Linked DNA regions of Anatilimnocola aggregata. The protein of the gene in region 2 binds, or shares a complex with, the protein of the main gene of each other region. Links are inferred from orthologs where the notes say so. Each region holds a gene or a part of one and is shown on either strand. Other genes may lie near its edges.

Region 1 (5,682 bases), 4.4 Mb from region 2 along the record:
ATAGCCTTGCAGTGCCTCATCCAACTTGCCGTTGAGCCGCAAGATCTCGGCCTGCACCCAGCGGGCTACGGCGGACGCATCGTCGATTTCGCGCGCTTGCCGGGCCGCCTCTTCGGCCAACTTCAGATCACCCTGATCGAGCGCCAGGCGAGCGCGCTCGCCGTGGACTTTGGCATCTTGAGGAAACTGCTTCGCCGCGGCGGCAAGCTGGTCTGCCGCGGCCTTGCGATCCCCAGTTTCTTCTGCCACCCGCGCCAGGCCAATCGCCGCAACTGCGTCGTTCGCCTGCTCGGCAGCAAACAGCTCACGAGCCTCTTCGTAACGACCTTTCAGCAGCAGGTTTTGAGCATCGTTGAGGCCCGCTGCGCGCGTGGGCATGGTCGTGGCGAGCGAAACAGTCAGCAGCAGGCCCAGTTGGGCAATCGCCAAGGGGCCAGCTTCGCCACCTGTCGGCGAAATGCGGCCGAACGTAAAATTGAGTGCTGAACGGAGTCGATGCATAGAATTCTCAATGACTGAGCGAAGCGGGCAGCCGCATTTCAGCCTAAACCATTCTGCAGCAAGCGAACATGAGTGACGTAACCGGCGACATGACTACAGGCGAACCCGCGGCAACCGATTTCACGACCGTAGCCAAGGTCGGCGAGATTCCCGAGGGACAAGGAACTGCATATCCGGTCAACGGCCGGATGGTAGCGGTCTTTTGCGAACAGGGAACTTACTTCGCCATCGACGACTTCTGCCCGCACATGGGGGCCTCGCTCGCTGGCGGGTATGTCGAAAAGGGACTCGTCTCGTGTCCTTGGCATGCCTGGCGATTCTGCATTCAGGATGGCAAATGGATGGATAACCCCCGCATCAAGATCGACGCCTTCGAGACTCGCGTCGTCGGCGACGAAGTCCAAGTGCGTGTGACCCCCAAGGCCCCGCCGCCGGTAAAGACGTAATGTCGTGCAAAAGCAGGAAGCTAGCACTGCCGGCGGTCAATAAGCTCGCATTGACCATTTTTCGCTAACTGCCGATACTCCGCTCGACTCATTCTCCGGAAGCTCCGTCATGTCCGCCGTTTTGGCAACTCCCGACTTAGCTGCTTACTGCCTCGAAACTGCCCAGCGTGTGAAACACGCGGCAGCTGACCTGGCCGTTTGCACCGGCGCGCAAAAAAACGGTTGGCTTCGGGCTAGCGCGGTCGCCTTGCGCAAGGCGACGAAGGAAATCATCGCAGCCAACGAACTCGATCTGGCAGCGGCTCCGGGTTTTGGTTTGACCGAAGCGGCCATCGATCGACTGCGACTCAATCCCAAGCGGGTTGAAGAAATTGCCGTCGGCTTGGAAGAAGTCGCTGCGCTCCCCGATCCGATTGGCGAAGTGATCGAATCGACCATTCGCCCGAACGGTCTGCAGATTTTAAAGACACGCGTTCCGCTGGGCGTCGTGTTCTTTATTTATGAATCGCGGCCCAACGTTACGGCCGACGCAGCAGCCATTTGCTTGAAGAGTGGCAATGGCGTGATTCTGCGTGGCGGCAAAGAGGCTGCCCATTCCAGCCGGGCCATCGTCGATGTGCTCAAGAGCTGCGCGAACGACTTTGGTCTGCCCGCCGATGCCTTGCACCTGGTCGAGACCGCCGACCGAACGGCTGTCGGACATTTTCTCGGACTGCCGCAATACATCGATGTCGCGATTCCCCGCGGTGGCGAGAGTCTGATTCGCCGCGTGACAGCTGAAGCCAAAATGCCCGTCATCAAGCATTTCGATGGCAACTGTCACGTCTATATCGATCAATTCGCCGATGTTGAAATTGCCGAGCGGGTCGTCGTCAATTCCAAGTGTCATCGCCTGGGTGTGTGCAACGCTGCGGAGTCGCTACTGGTGCATTCCGCCGTTGCGGCGAAGATGTTGCCGCGCATCGCCAATGCTTTGATGGCACAGGGAATTGAAATTCGCGGCGATGAAGCCACGCAACGCTTAACGAAGGCCAAGCCGGCGACGGAAGAAGACTACGGCAAGGAATACTTGGGGCCGATTATTTCGTGCAAAGTGGTTGATTCGCTTGACGAAGCGATTGAGCATATCAATCGCTATGGCAGCAAACATACCGACGCGATCATTACTGGTAACCTCGCCGCGGCCCGCAGCTTTACGGCCCGCGTCGATAGTAGTGCCGTGATGGTCAACGCCAGCACGCGGTTCAATGACGGTTTTCAGTTTGGGCTCGGGGCCGAGATCGGCATCAGCACCGACAAGTTCCACGCCCGTGGCCCTTGTGGCCTGAAAGAGCTGACAACGTACAAATATGTGTGCTATGGCGACGGACAAGTGAGGGAGTAACCGTGGGCGAGTCATTCCATGGCTCGTATATAACCCCGTCACGGAGTGACTGGACTACGGTTAAGGCGAAATTCAACGGAGTGATTAGCAGTGGCAGACGAAGTCCTCAGCCAGGCCGAAGTCGAAAGCCTGCTCAGTCAGATGGAAGCTGGCGGTGGCCGCGCGGTTGCTGCGCCCGCAATGGCTGCTCCTGCTGCCGGCGCTGCCGCCATCAACAAAGCTCCCCGTACGCGCGAAAAGGTCACCCCCTACGACTTCAAGCGTCCCGAACGCGTCGGCAAAGAGCAGATGCGAGCGCTCCAGTCGCTGCACGAAGGGTTTGGCCGGAACTTCGGCGCCGCGATGTCGGCCCTCTTGCGCAGCATTGTCGATGTGAAGCTCACCAGCGTCGATCAGCTTACATACAGCGAGTTTGTCTTCAGTCTCGAAAACCCCACGTACTTCAATGTTCTTCGCGCCGAGCCGCTCGAAGGCAACCTGATTCTCGATATCAACCCATCGATTCTCTATCCAATCATCGACCGCCTGCTGGGTGGTGGCAAAGAGGCGGGGCCGGTTGCTCGTCGCCCGCTCACGGAAATCGAATTGCGGCTGGTCTCGCGGATCACACAACTGTTTTTGAACGAGCTGAAACGAGCCTGGGAGAACGTCCTCGCCCTTAAACTGTCTGTCGAGCGCGTCGAGAGCAATCCGCAGCTCGTGCAGATTGTGCCGCCGAACGAAGTCGTCGTGCTGATCAGTTTCGAACTGATGCTCGGCGATATTCGGGGCATGATCAACCTGTGCATTCCTTACAATTCGATCGAGCGCATCGGCAGCAAGCTCACCTCGAATAGTTGGGCCAGCTACGGCAAACAGACGGTCTCCGCCGCGTCGATCGCGCAAATCAGCAGGCAGATCGACCGTTCGCTGGTCGACGTCGTGGTGACCATGGCCGAAACGCGAATCACGACCGAAGATCTCATTGGTCTGCGCGTAGGCGATATCATCACCACCGATCACGACATCCGCTCGCCGCTGCAAGTGGCCGTGCAAGACGTGACCAAGTTTCACGCCAGCCCCGGCGCCTTCAAGGGGCAAAAAGCCATCCGCATCGACGCTACCCTGCCGCCGGAAAAGAAGCTCGGTTGATCGTTTTGTAAAAAACATGAAGCGCCAGCGAAGAGTGCGCAGTTCGCTGACATTCAAGTTCCCTCAATGCCCGCGCACTCGCCCGTGTGATTAGAATGGAACCGGTTCAGTCTGCCCACGGTTCGTTCACACTGGCCCTTTCATGCAAGCCGCGTTTTCTGCCGACGAAACTCCCGCGTGGAAAAATACCGCGGGCCGCCGTCCGCGCGTGATGCTGCTGGGCTCTGGCGACCGGCCCAATGTGCTGGCAGGGGCCGCTGAAATTCGTCCGCTGGTCAGCGCCAACTGCGAGTTGGTGCACGAAGATTTTCACTATCGGCCCGAACTGGCTCTTCCGCCCGCCGATTTTGCGGTCGTCTTGGGCGGCGATGGCTCCATCTTGCGGGCCGCGAAGTTGATGGGGAGCAATCAGCTGCCGATCATGGGCATCAACATGGGCAAGCTTGGCTTTCTCGCCTGGCACAGCCCGCAAGACGTGGCCGAGCGCTTGCCCAATGTGGCCCAAGGAAACTGCCGCGTCGTCGAACACCTGATGTTCCACTGCTCGCTGGTACGCAAGGGCGCGGTGCTCGAACGGCATCTCGGCCTTAACGAGGCGGTCATCGCCTCAGGCTTTCCCTTCACCCTGCTGAACGTCCACCTGTATGTCGATGGCGAACTCGCCACCACCTATAGCTGCGATGGTCTCATTATCAGCACGCCGGTCGGCTCGACAGCCCACAGCTTGTCGGCGGGTGGGCCGATCCTCCGCAGTACGCTAGCAGGCTTCGTCATCTGCCCCATCAGCCCGCATACGCTGACCGTGCGCCCAGTCGTCGATACTGCGGAGCGGATTTACGAAATGGAAGTGCTGCAGCCCAACGAAGGAACCTCGCTGGTGGTCGATGGTCGCGTCATCGGCCCGCTGCTACCTGGCGACCGCGTTCGAGTCGAGCGGGCTGATAGCACCTTCAAATTGATTGCTTCGCAGGAGCATAGCTACTATCACACGTTGCAGGACAAACTGGGCTGGGCGGGAAATATCTATCGCAAGTAAGATGCTCACTAATCGCCTTTTCCGCCCCTGCCCCTGCGGCAGGGGTTTAGCGGCTTTTGCACTACCTTGATCGAGTGGCCCTAGTTCAAAAGCCAATGAACCCCCGGGGCAGGCCCGGGGGTGGTAAGACAAAGCAAGATCACCTTCAGCAAGGATGCGCTGATGCGAACCTACCTGTTGACTCTCACTGCCGTGCTCTCCGGCTTGTCTCTCATTGGCACGGGCCTCGCGCAAGAAGCCGTGTCTTCCCAGAGTGCGCCGGCCAAGACCATCACCGACACCGAACTTTACGATCTGGCCTATAAATTTCGCCCCGAGCAGACGTTTCACACCAAGGTCGTCCATCTGGTAACGGTCGAAACGACGATTCGTGGCGCGACTCAAGTGGCGAAGACTCGTAGCGTATCGACCAAAACTTGGAAGATTCTGAGCGTGGCCGAAGATGGCAAAACCACGTTTGTTCATTCGGTCGACCACGTCGACATGTGGCAAAGTGTGACTGGCCGGCAAGAAGTGAAATACAACAGCGAAACCGACAAGACTCCGCCGCCCGGCTACGAACTCGTTGCGACCTCGGTCGGCGTCCCCCTTGCCACAGTCACGATGGATCGTCACGGCCGCGTGCTCGAACGCAAAAACACGCACTCGCAGTTCAATCCTGGCATTGGCGAACTGACAATTCCCCTGCCGCAGCAAAAGGTGAAGGTCGGCACCAAGTGGAGCATGCCCGACGAAGTGCGGCTGAAGCAAGACAATGGTCAGGTCAAGAAGATTCAGGTCTCGCAGGTCTATCGCCTGCTGAAGGTCGAAACAGGTGTAGCGACCATCTCGATGGAAACGCAGGTCATCACGCCAGTCGACGATCCCAAGTTGAAGTCGGAACTGGTGCAGCGGCTGCAGCGTGGTACGATCAAGTTCGACCTGGATGCCGGCCGCTTGCTTCACAAGCAGATGGATATGAGCGAAACGGTCCTGGGCTTCAACGGTGCCGATAGTCAGATGGAATACCTGGCCCGCTTTACCGAAGAACCGACCGCTGGCCATGCCACCGCGGAGTTGCCAGGCAAAGAGCCCGCCAAGTCGCGATAGAAACAGCGGCTTCGCTCGTTTTGACTGAGAATTCAACAAGAACTCCGCGTTCTCCTAGCGAGATTGATGTGAGCGAGCTCGCTGATCCCGCTGCT
Region 2 (5,563 bases):
GGCGAAGCGATAGGTGAAGGCCGTCATATGGACGACGTTCGCGTCGCGGCAGGCGTGGTACATGTCGCGCACTTCCTGCGCGTGCAGGCCAAGGGGCTTCTCGCACATTACATGTTTGCCATGCTTTGCGGCCGCGAGCGTGATCGGGCGATGCGTATCATTGGGTGTGGCGATGATGATCGCGTCGACACCGGGATCGGCACAGATGGCTTCAAAGTCGGTGGTGATCTTCTCGACCCCCCAGTCCTTTTTGCGCTTCTCGAGCAGCTCCTGGCTGGCATCGCAGACAGCAACTAGCTTCGAGCGCGTGTCAATCCGAATGCCAGGCACATGGTGATAGTCGCTGACGGCGCCCGCGCCGACGATTGCAATTTTGACGGGGTTGGCCGCAGAGTAAGCAGGCATTTCGTCCTCCTCGAACAAATAAGGGCAGGGGAGCGTAGAAAGGTAATCGTGGCAATCCAGGCGAGCTTTATCGTTTTTGCAGCCCACCAATGTGACGCCGCCGGGCCGGACGTCAAGCCGAGACGAATTCTCAAGTCGTTCACGATTTAACCAAGTTTCCAAGAACCTGCCCGCAGATTGTTGGGTCTACCTAAGAAGAAAGTAATTTGGAGCAAATAAACTTGCCGGCAACAGTTTGGGCACTTTGATGACGCACTGCGAACCCCTCGCGAAATCGCTCTAAATCAATTCTAGAAAGGGACTTGCATCGAAGCAAACCAGCAGCTGCGAACTGGTCGCAAGGCGAGTTGCTTGCGGACCTCCGCCAGGGCGAAGCTGTGAATCTTTTCTCAATCACCACCCGTTAGAGGGTGTCCCTTTCATCCTGAAGCCGTTACATTGACTCGGAACGGAACAGGGCCGGCGAACCCCTCGTGGAATGGTGCGCCGGGATTGCAACCCACATATGGATAAGACTTTATGTGTTTGCTCGCGATACAATACCGCTCGGTACCGGAGGCACCAATCCTGGTCGCCGCCAACCGAGAGGAAGCTTACGACCGCCCTTCGCTGGTACCAGCTATTCAGCCTGGTAAACCGCGGGTGCTGTCGGGAGTTGACGCACGCCACGGGGGCACGTGGTTAGGCGTCAATCAGAACGGTTTGTTTGTTGGGGCTTGTAACCGGCCTAAAATGCTCGCAACGATGGGACCGCGCTCGCGCGGCCTGTTGTGCAAAGAGCTGCTGCGGGTTAACTCGGCCCGACAAGCGGTCGATCTGGCCATGGAAGAACTTCTCTCCGGCAAGTACGAAGGCGTGAACTTTGTCATCGCTGACAATGAATCAGGCTGGGTCGTACACGGGAGCGAAGACCCAGAGGTAGAAGAACTGGAAGAGGGGCTGAACATCATTTCGAGCTACGATGTGAACGACCCTCGCGACGAGCGTCAAAAACTCGCTCGCCGGTTGCTTACACTGCAGACGCTCGACTCGGCTGTGAAGTTCCTCGCCGTTGCCAGCAAGGCCTTTGCTCGCCCGCCAGCGACTCCGGATCGACCGGGCATGGTGGTGCAAGGCAAAGAACGCGGAACCGTCAGCTCGACGTTGATTGCCCTCGGCAAGAAGCCTCGTGACGCGATTTTTCAATACGCGAATGGTGCCCCGGATGTGGCCCGCTATGAAGACTACTCGCCACTACTGCGAGACATCCTCAGCCGCGGCCTGCGTGAATCGCGGACCCGTGCCAAGGCATAAGCTGCCCAGCACTTAATATCGAACTCCCTTAGGACGCTCGCGAATTCTTTCGCGGGCGTTTTTTTGTGGCCACAGCCCGCTTTTTCGGGGCCGGAAGCTCGCGAATCAGTTCGTACTGCAGAGCATTCCCTTGTTTGCCGGTCACCTTCATACCGCCGGTCTTGCGCAAGCAGTAGGTAATCCGCTGGGCGATCCAGCGTTGAATGCCCATGGCGTCGGCGAGTTCGCCAGTGTGAAACTCGGTGGGCAGATCGCAGGGAAGAAGCGCCAGCAAGTCGCCGTTCGTTTGAAAGGCATGCGTCGAGACAACATCGACCATGCTCAGGTCATGCACAATGTGATCGTTGCGCCGCCAGCGCCGACGCTTGCCATGACCGGGAATTCGGCGTTCCTCGACGATCACCAGCGGCACTTCAACCGTCAGCCGCGGGTGTGGGAAGACGGACGTGAAGTAAATCAACTCGTGAAACAAATCGAGCAGCGTCGCCTGCTTGGGGCTGAGGCGACGGCTAATCTCCCGCCCGCCGACTTCCTCCATCTTGATGAGCGTTTTGCGCGCGATGAGGGGCTTCACGACGCGGACCTGATGCTTTTCGAGCAGTTTGGCGACCTTGTTCCGAATCGCCCCCAATGACCCATGCTGGATCTCGACCAACTCGTCGCCGCGCACCACATCGATGCGATAGCCCGCCAACTTGCGGCACTCTTGCTCGCTAGCTTCGTGCTCGCCCGCGTAGAGTGCTTTCAACTGTCGATGGAGAGAAGTTTCCATAGCGGCCAACGATACCAGCTTTTTCCCTTGCCGCCCAAGACCGATTCCACATTCTGCCCCGCTAGCAGCCGGCAATTGCTCTCGACGTACTTCCGGCGACCACCGATACTCCGCGCCTACGCACTTAGCCCGACGCGTCAGCGAGGGAGAACTGCTCGCTGACGCGTCGGGCTACTTGAAAGCGCAAACTAGGAAGAGATCGCAATGTCCGAACTGCGAAAAGCCGCTGTCCTGCTCATGAGCTTGCCGGAAGAAGATGCCGCTGCGCTCCTGGGCAAGCTCACGCCCAAGCAAGTCGAAGTGGTCTCCATCGAGATCGCCAAGTTGGGTCGGCTGTCCGGCACCGAGCAGGAGTCGGTCATTCAAGACTTCGCCGGTGTGAACCCTGCTGCGCTCGGTGTGGCCGGTGGCGGTCTGGAAGTGGCCTCCCATCTGGTCGAAAAAGCGCTCGGGGCCGAAGCGAGTAAGACTTTGGAAAACGTTCGGCAATCGATTCAATCGTTGCCGTTCGGCTTTCTGAAAAAGATCGATCCGCAGAACCTGATGACTTATATCATGGATGAGCATCCGCAGACGATCGCGCTCATCCTCTCGCACCTGCCGTCGACCTACGGGGCGGAAATCATCAAGGGACTTCCAGCCGAGCGGCAACTGCAGGTCATTCGCCGCATCGCCAACATGGGACAGACGAACCCGGAAGTCATTTCCGAAGTCGAGCGAGGACTCGAAAGCCGGATGGCCAACGTCATGAATCAATCGTTCGAGAAAGCAGGTGGCGTGAACAGCGTTGCCGAGATTCTCAACGTTACCGACCGCGCAACCGAGCGCACGCTGCTCGAAAGTCTCGCGCAAGAAGATCCCGAATTGGTCGACGAGATTCGTCGCCTGATGTTCGTGTTCGACGACATCGGCAAGCTGACCGACAAAGACATTCAGACGGTCCTTAAGAACGTCGAGACTTCGCAATGGGCCATGGCCCTCAAGGGTGCCAGCCCGGAGCTCAAGCAGAAAGTGCTCGGCAATCTTTCGACGCGGGCAGCACAAACGCTGAACGAAGAAATCGACTACCTCGGCGCGAAGAAACTCAGCGAAGTCGAGGCGGTGCAGCAACAGATCGTCGATATCGTCCGCAAGCTCGAAGACGCGGGACAAATCACCGTGCATGCCGCCGAAGAGAACGAGCAGTTAGTGCAGTAACGCGCTATCGATTCATCAATCTTCTTATATACTGAGTGAAGATTTGATTCTCACAACTGGCGGCCAGCTGACCGCAGTATTAGGATGACGCGCGCATCGATTCGTTTCACTCGAAACGGCATCGCTTCTGCCACATCTTATGGAGTTGCCTACCATGTTGAATTCATCGAGAGTTGCTGCGCTCGTTATGTGCGCAGCCCTCACCTGTTGCAGTTACCAAACTGCTTTCGCACAACAAAAGCCAAATATCATTCTGCTTGTCTCCGACGACACCGGCTATGGAGACCTGGGCCCCTATGGCGGCGGTGAAGGCCGCGGGATGCCGACGCCCCATATCGACCGGTTGGCCAAAGAGGGAATGACCTTCTTTTCGTTCTACGCCCAACCAAGTTGCACTCCGGGTCGAGCCGCCATGCAAACCGGCCGCATTCCCAACCGCAGCGGCATGACGACCGTTGCCTTCCAAGGTCAAGGTGGCGGACTGCCGGCAGCTGAGTGGACTTTGGCGTCGGTGCTTAAAACCGCTGGCTACCAAACATTTTTCACTGGCAAGTGGCACTTGGGCGAAGCCGATTACGCCATGCCAACCGCGCAAGGCTATGACGAGATGAAGTACTGCGGTCTCTATCATCTCAATGCCTATACCTACGGCGATCCAACGTGGTTCCCCGATATGGACCCCGCGCTGCGGGCCATGTTCAACCGTGTGACGAAAGGCGCTCTTTCGGGTAAGGCTGGCGAACCCGTCAAGGAAGAATTCAAAATCAATGGCCAGTATGTGAACACACCGGAGAAGGGTGTTGTCGGCATTCCGTTCTTTGATTCTTACGTCGAAAAAGCAGCGCTCGATTATCTCGATCAGGCTGCCAAGTCGAACAAACCGTTCTACTTGAACGTGAACTTCATGAAGGTGCATCAGCCCAACATGCCCCACCCAGACTTCGTGCATAAATCGATGTCGAAGAGCAAATATGCCGATTCCGTCGTGGAACTCGATTCGCGGATCGGTGCCATCATGGATAAGGTCCGGGCTTTAGGCTTAGACAAGAACACTTTCGTGTTTTACACGACGGACAATGGCGCTTGGCAGGACGTCTATCCCGATGCGGGCTACACACCGTTCCGGGGCACCAAAGGGACTGTTCGCGAAGGCGGCAATCGCGTTCCAGCCATAGCGTGGATGCCGGGAAAAATCGAAGCCGGCAAGCGGAACCACGACATCGTCGGTGGGCTCGATTTGATGGCGACGTTCGCTGCCATTGCAGGAACTAAACTTCCGACCCAAGATCGCGCGAATCAGCCGATCTATTTTGATAGTTTCGATATGTCGCCAGTCCTGTTTGGAACTGGCAAGTGCGCGCGAAACTCCTGGTTCTTCTTCACCGAGAATGAATTGTCTCCTGGTGCCGCCCGTGTCGGTAATTATAAAGCGTGCTTTAATTTGCGGGGCGATAACGGCCAGGCAACAGGCGGTCTAGCAGTCGACTCGAACCTCGGCTGGAAAGGTCCGGATAAATATGTGGCAACGGTGCCACAAGTGTTTGATCTGTGGCAAGACCCCCAAGAGCGGTACGACATTTTCATGAACAATTACACGGAACGGACCTGGACAATGGTCACCATTAGCGAAGCTATCAATCGACTGATGAAGACCTATGCCCAGTACCCACCGCGTAAATTACAGAGCGAGGCCTATTCAGGACCGGTTACCCTGACTGACTACGAACGCTTCCAGCACATCCGTCAGGAACTGGATAAGCAGGGAGTGAAGATTCCATTGCCTACGGGCAACTAAGGCGGCTTTGTTCCAAGCATTGGTCGACAGTTCTCAGGTCCGGAGTGTTAGTCATGTTGCAATTGCAAATGCCATGTTGGATATCAGTTTGGCTCGCACTC

What was found.
Region 1: the proteins of fliG (region 2) and fliM are in contact, whole or in part, in a crystal structure (PDB 4QRM), measured with the Thermotoga maritima proteins. The link is inferred for Anatilimnocola aggregata from one-to-one orthologs. Residues at the interface, in WP_004082903.1 of Thermotoga maritima: Phe122, Ser125, Glu126, His127, Pro128, Gln129, Thr130, Val133, Glu157, Arg161, Leu164, Leu165, Arg167, Ser169, Glu171, Val172, Glu175, Ile176, Asn179, Lys182; in WP_004081085.1 of Thermotoga maritima: Tyr124, Leu127, Asp128, Ile130, Met131, Gly132, Gly133, Pro134, Glu136, Pro139, Arg141, Thr144, Glu145, Ile146, Glu147, Ser149, Ile150, Lys153.

The regions. Positions count from the first base shown.
Region 1 is NZ_CP036274.1:7,736,945-7,742,626, reverse strand. Bases 1,494-4,441 are described here. They hold fliM (flagellar motor switch protein FliM), read left to right. Parts: upstream 1,494-2,421; coding sequence 2,422-3,462; downstream 3,463-4,441. Other genes in these bases: ETAA8_RS29420 (NAD(+)/NADH kinase), read left to right, coding at 3,605-4,441; ETAA8_RS29430 (glutamate-5-semialdehyde dehydrogenase), read left to right, coding at 1,494-2,331. Also shown: ETAA8_RS29440 (tetratricopeptide repeat protein), read right to left, coding at 1-501; ETAA8_RS29435 (Rieske (2Fe-2S) protein), read left to right, coding at 570-947; more of ETAA8_RS29430, read left to right, coding at 1,057-1,493; more of ETAA8_RS29420, read left to right, coding at 4,442-4,498; ETAA8_RS29415 (hypothetical protein), read left to right, coding at 4,661-5,587; ETAA8_RS29410 (ABC transporter permease), read left to right, coding at 5,656-5,682. UniProt on the Bacillus subtilis protein: One of the proteins that forms a switch complex that is proposed to be located at the base of the basal body.
Region 2 is NZ_CP036274.1:3,287,412-3,292,974, reverse strand. The notes cover bases 1,842-4,670. They hold fliG (flagellar motor switch protein FliG), read left to right. Parts: upstream 1,842-2,674; coding sequence 2,675-3,667; downstream 3,668-4,670. Other genes in these bases: ETAA8_RS12475 (arylsulfatase), read left to right, coding at 3,822-4,670; ETAA8_RS12485 (hypothetical protein), read right to left, coding at 1,842-2,470. Outside these bases: ETAA8_RS12495 (Gfo/Idh/MocA family protein), read right to left, coding at 1-405; ETAA8_RS12490 (NRDE family protein), read left to right, coding at 925-1,698; more of ETAA8_RS12485, read right to left, coding at 1,727-1,841; more of ETAA8_RS12475, read left to right, coding at 4,671-5,462; ETAA8_RS12470 (alpha/beta hydrolase), read left to right, coding at 5,516-5,563. UniProt on the Bacillus subtilis protein: One of the proteins that forms a switch complex that is proposed to be located at the base of the basal body.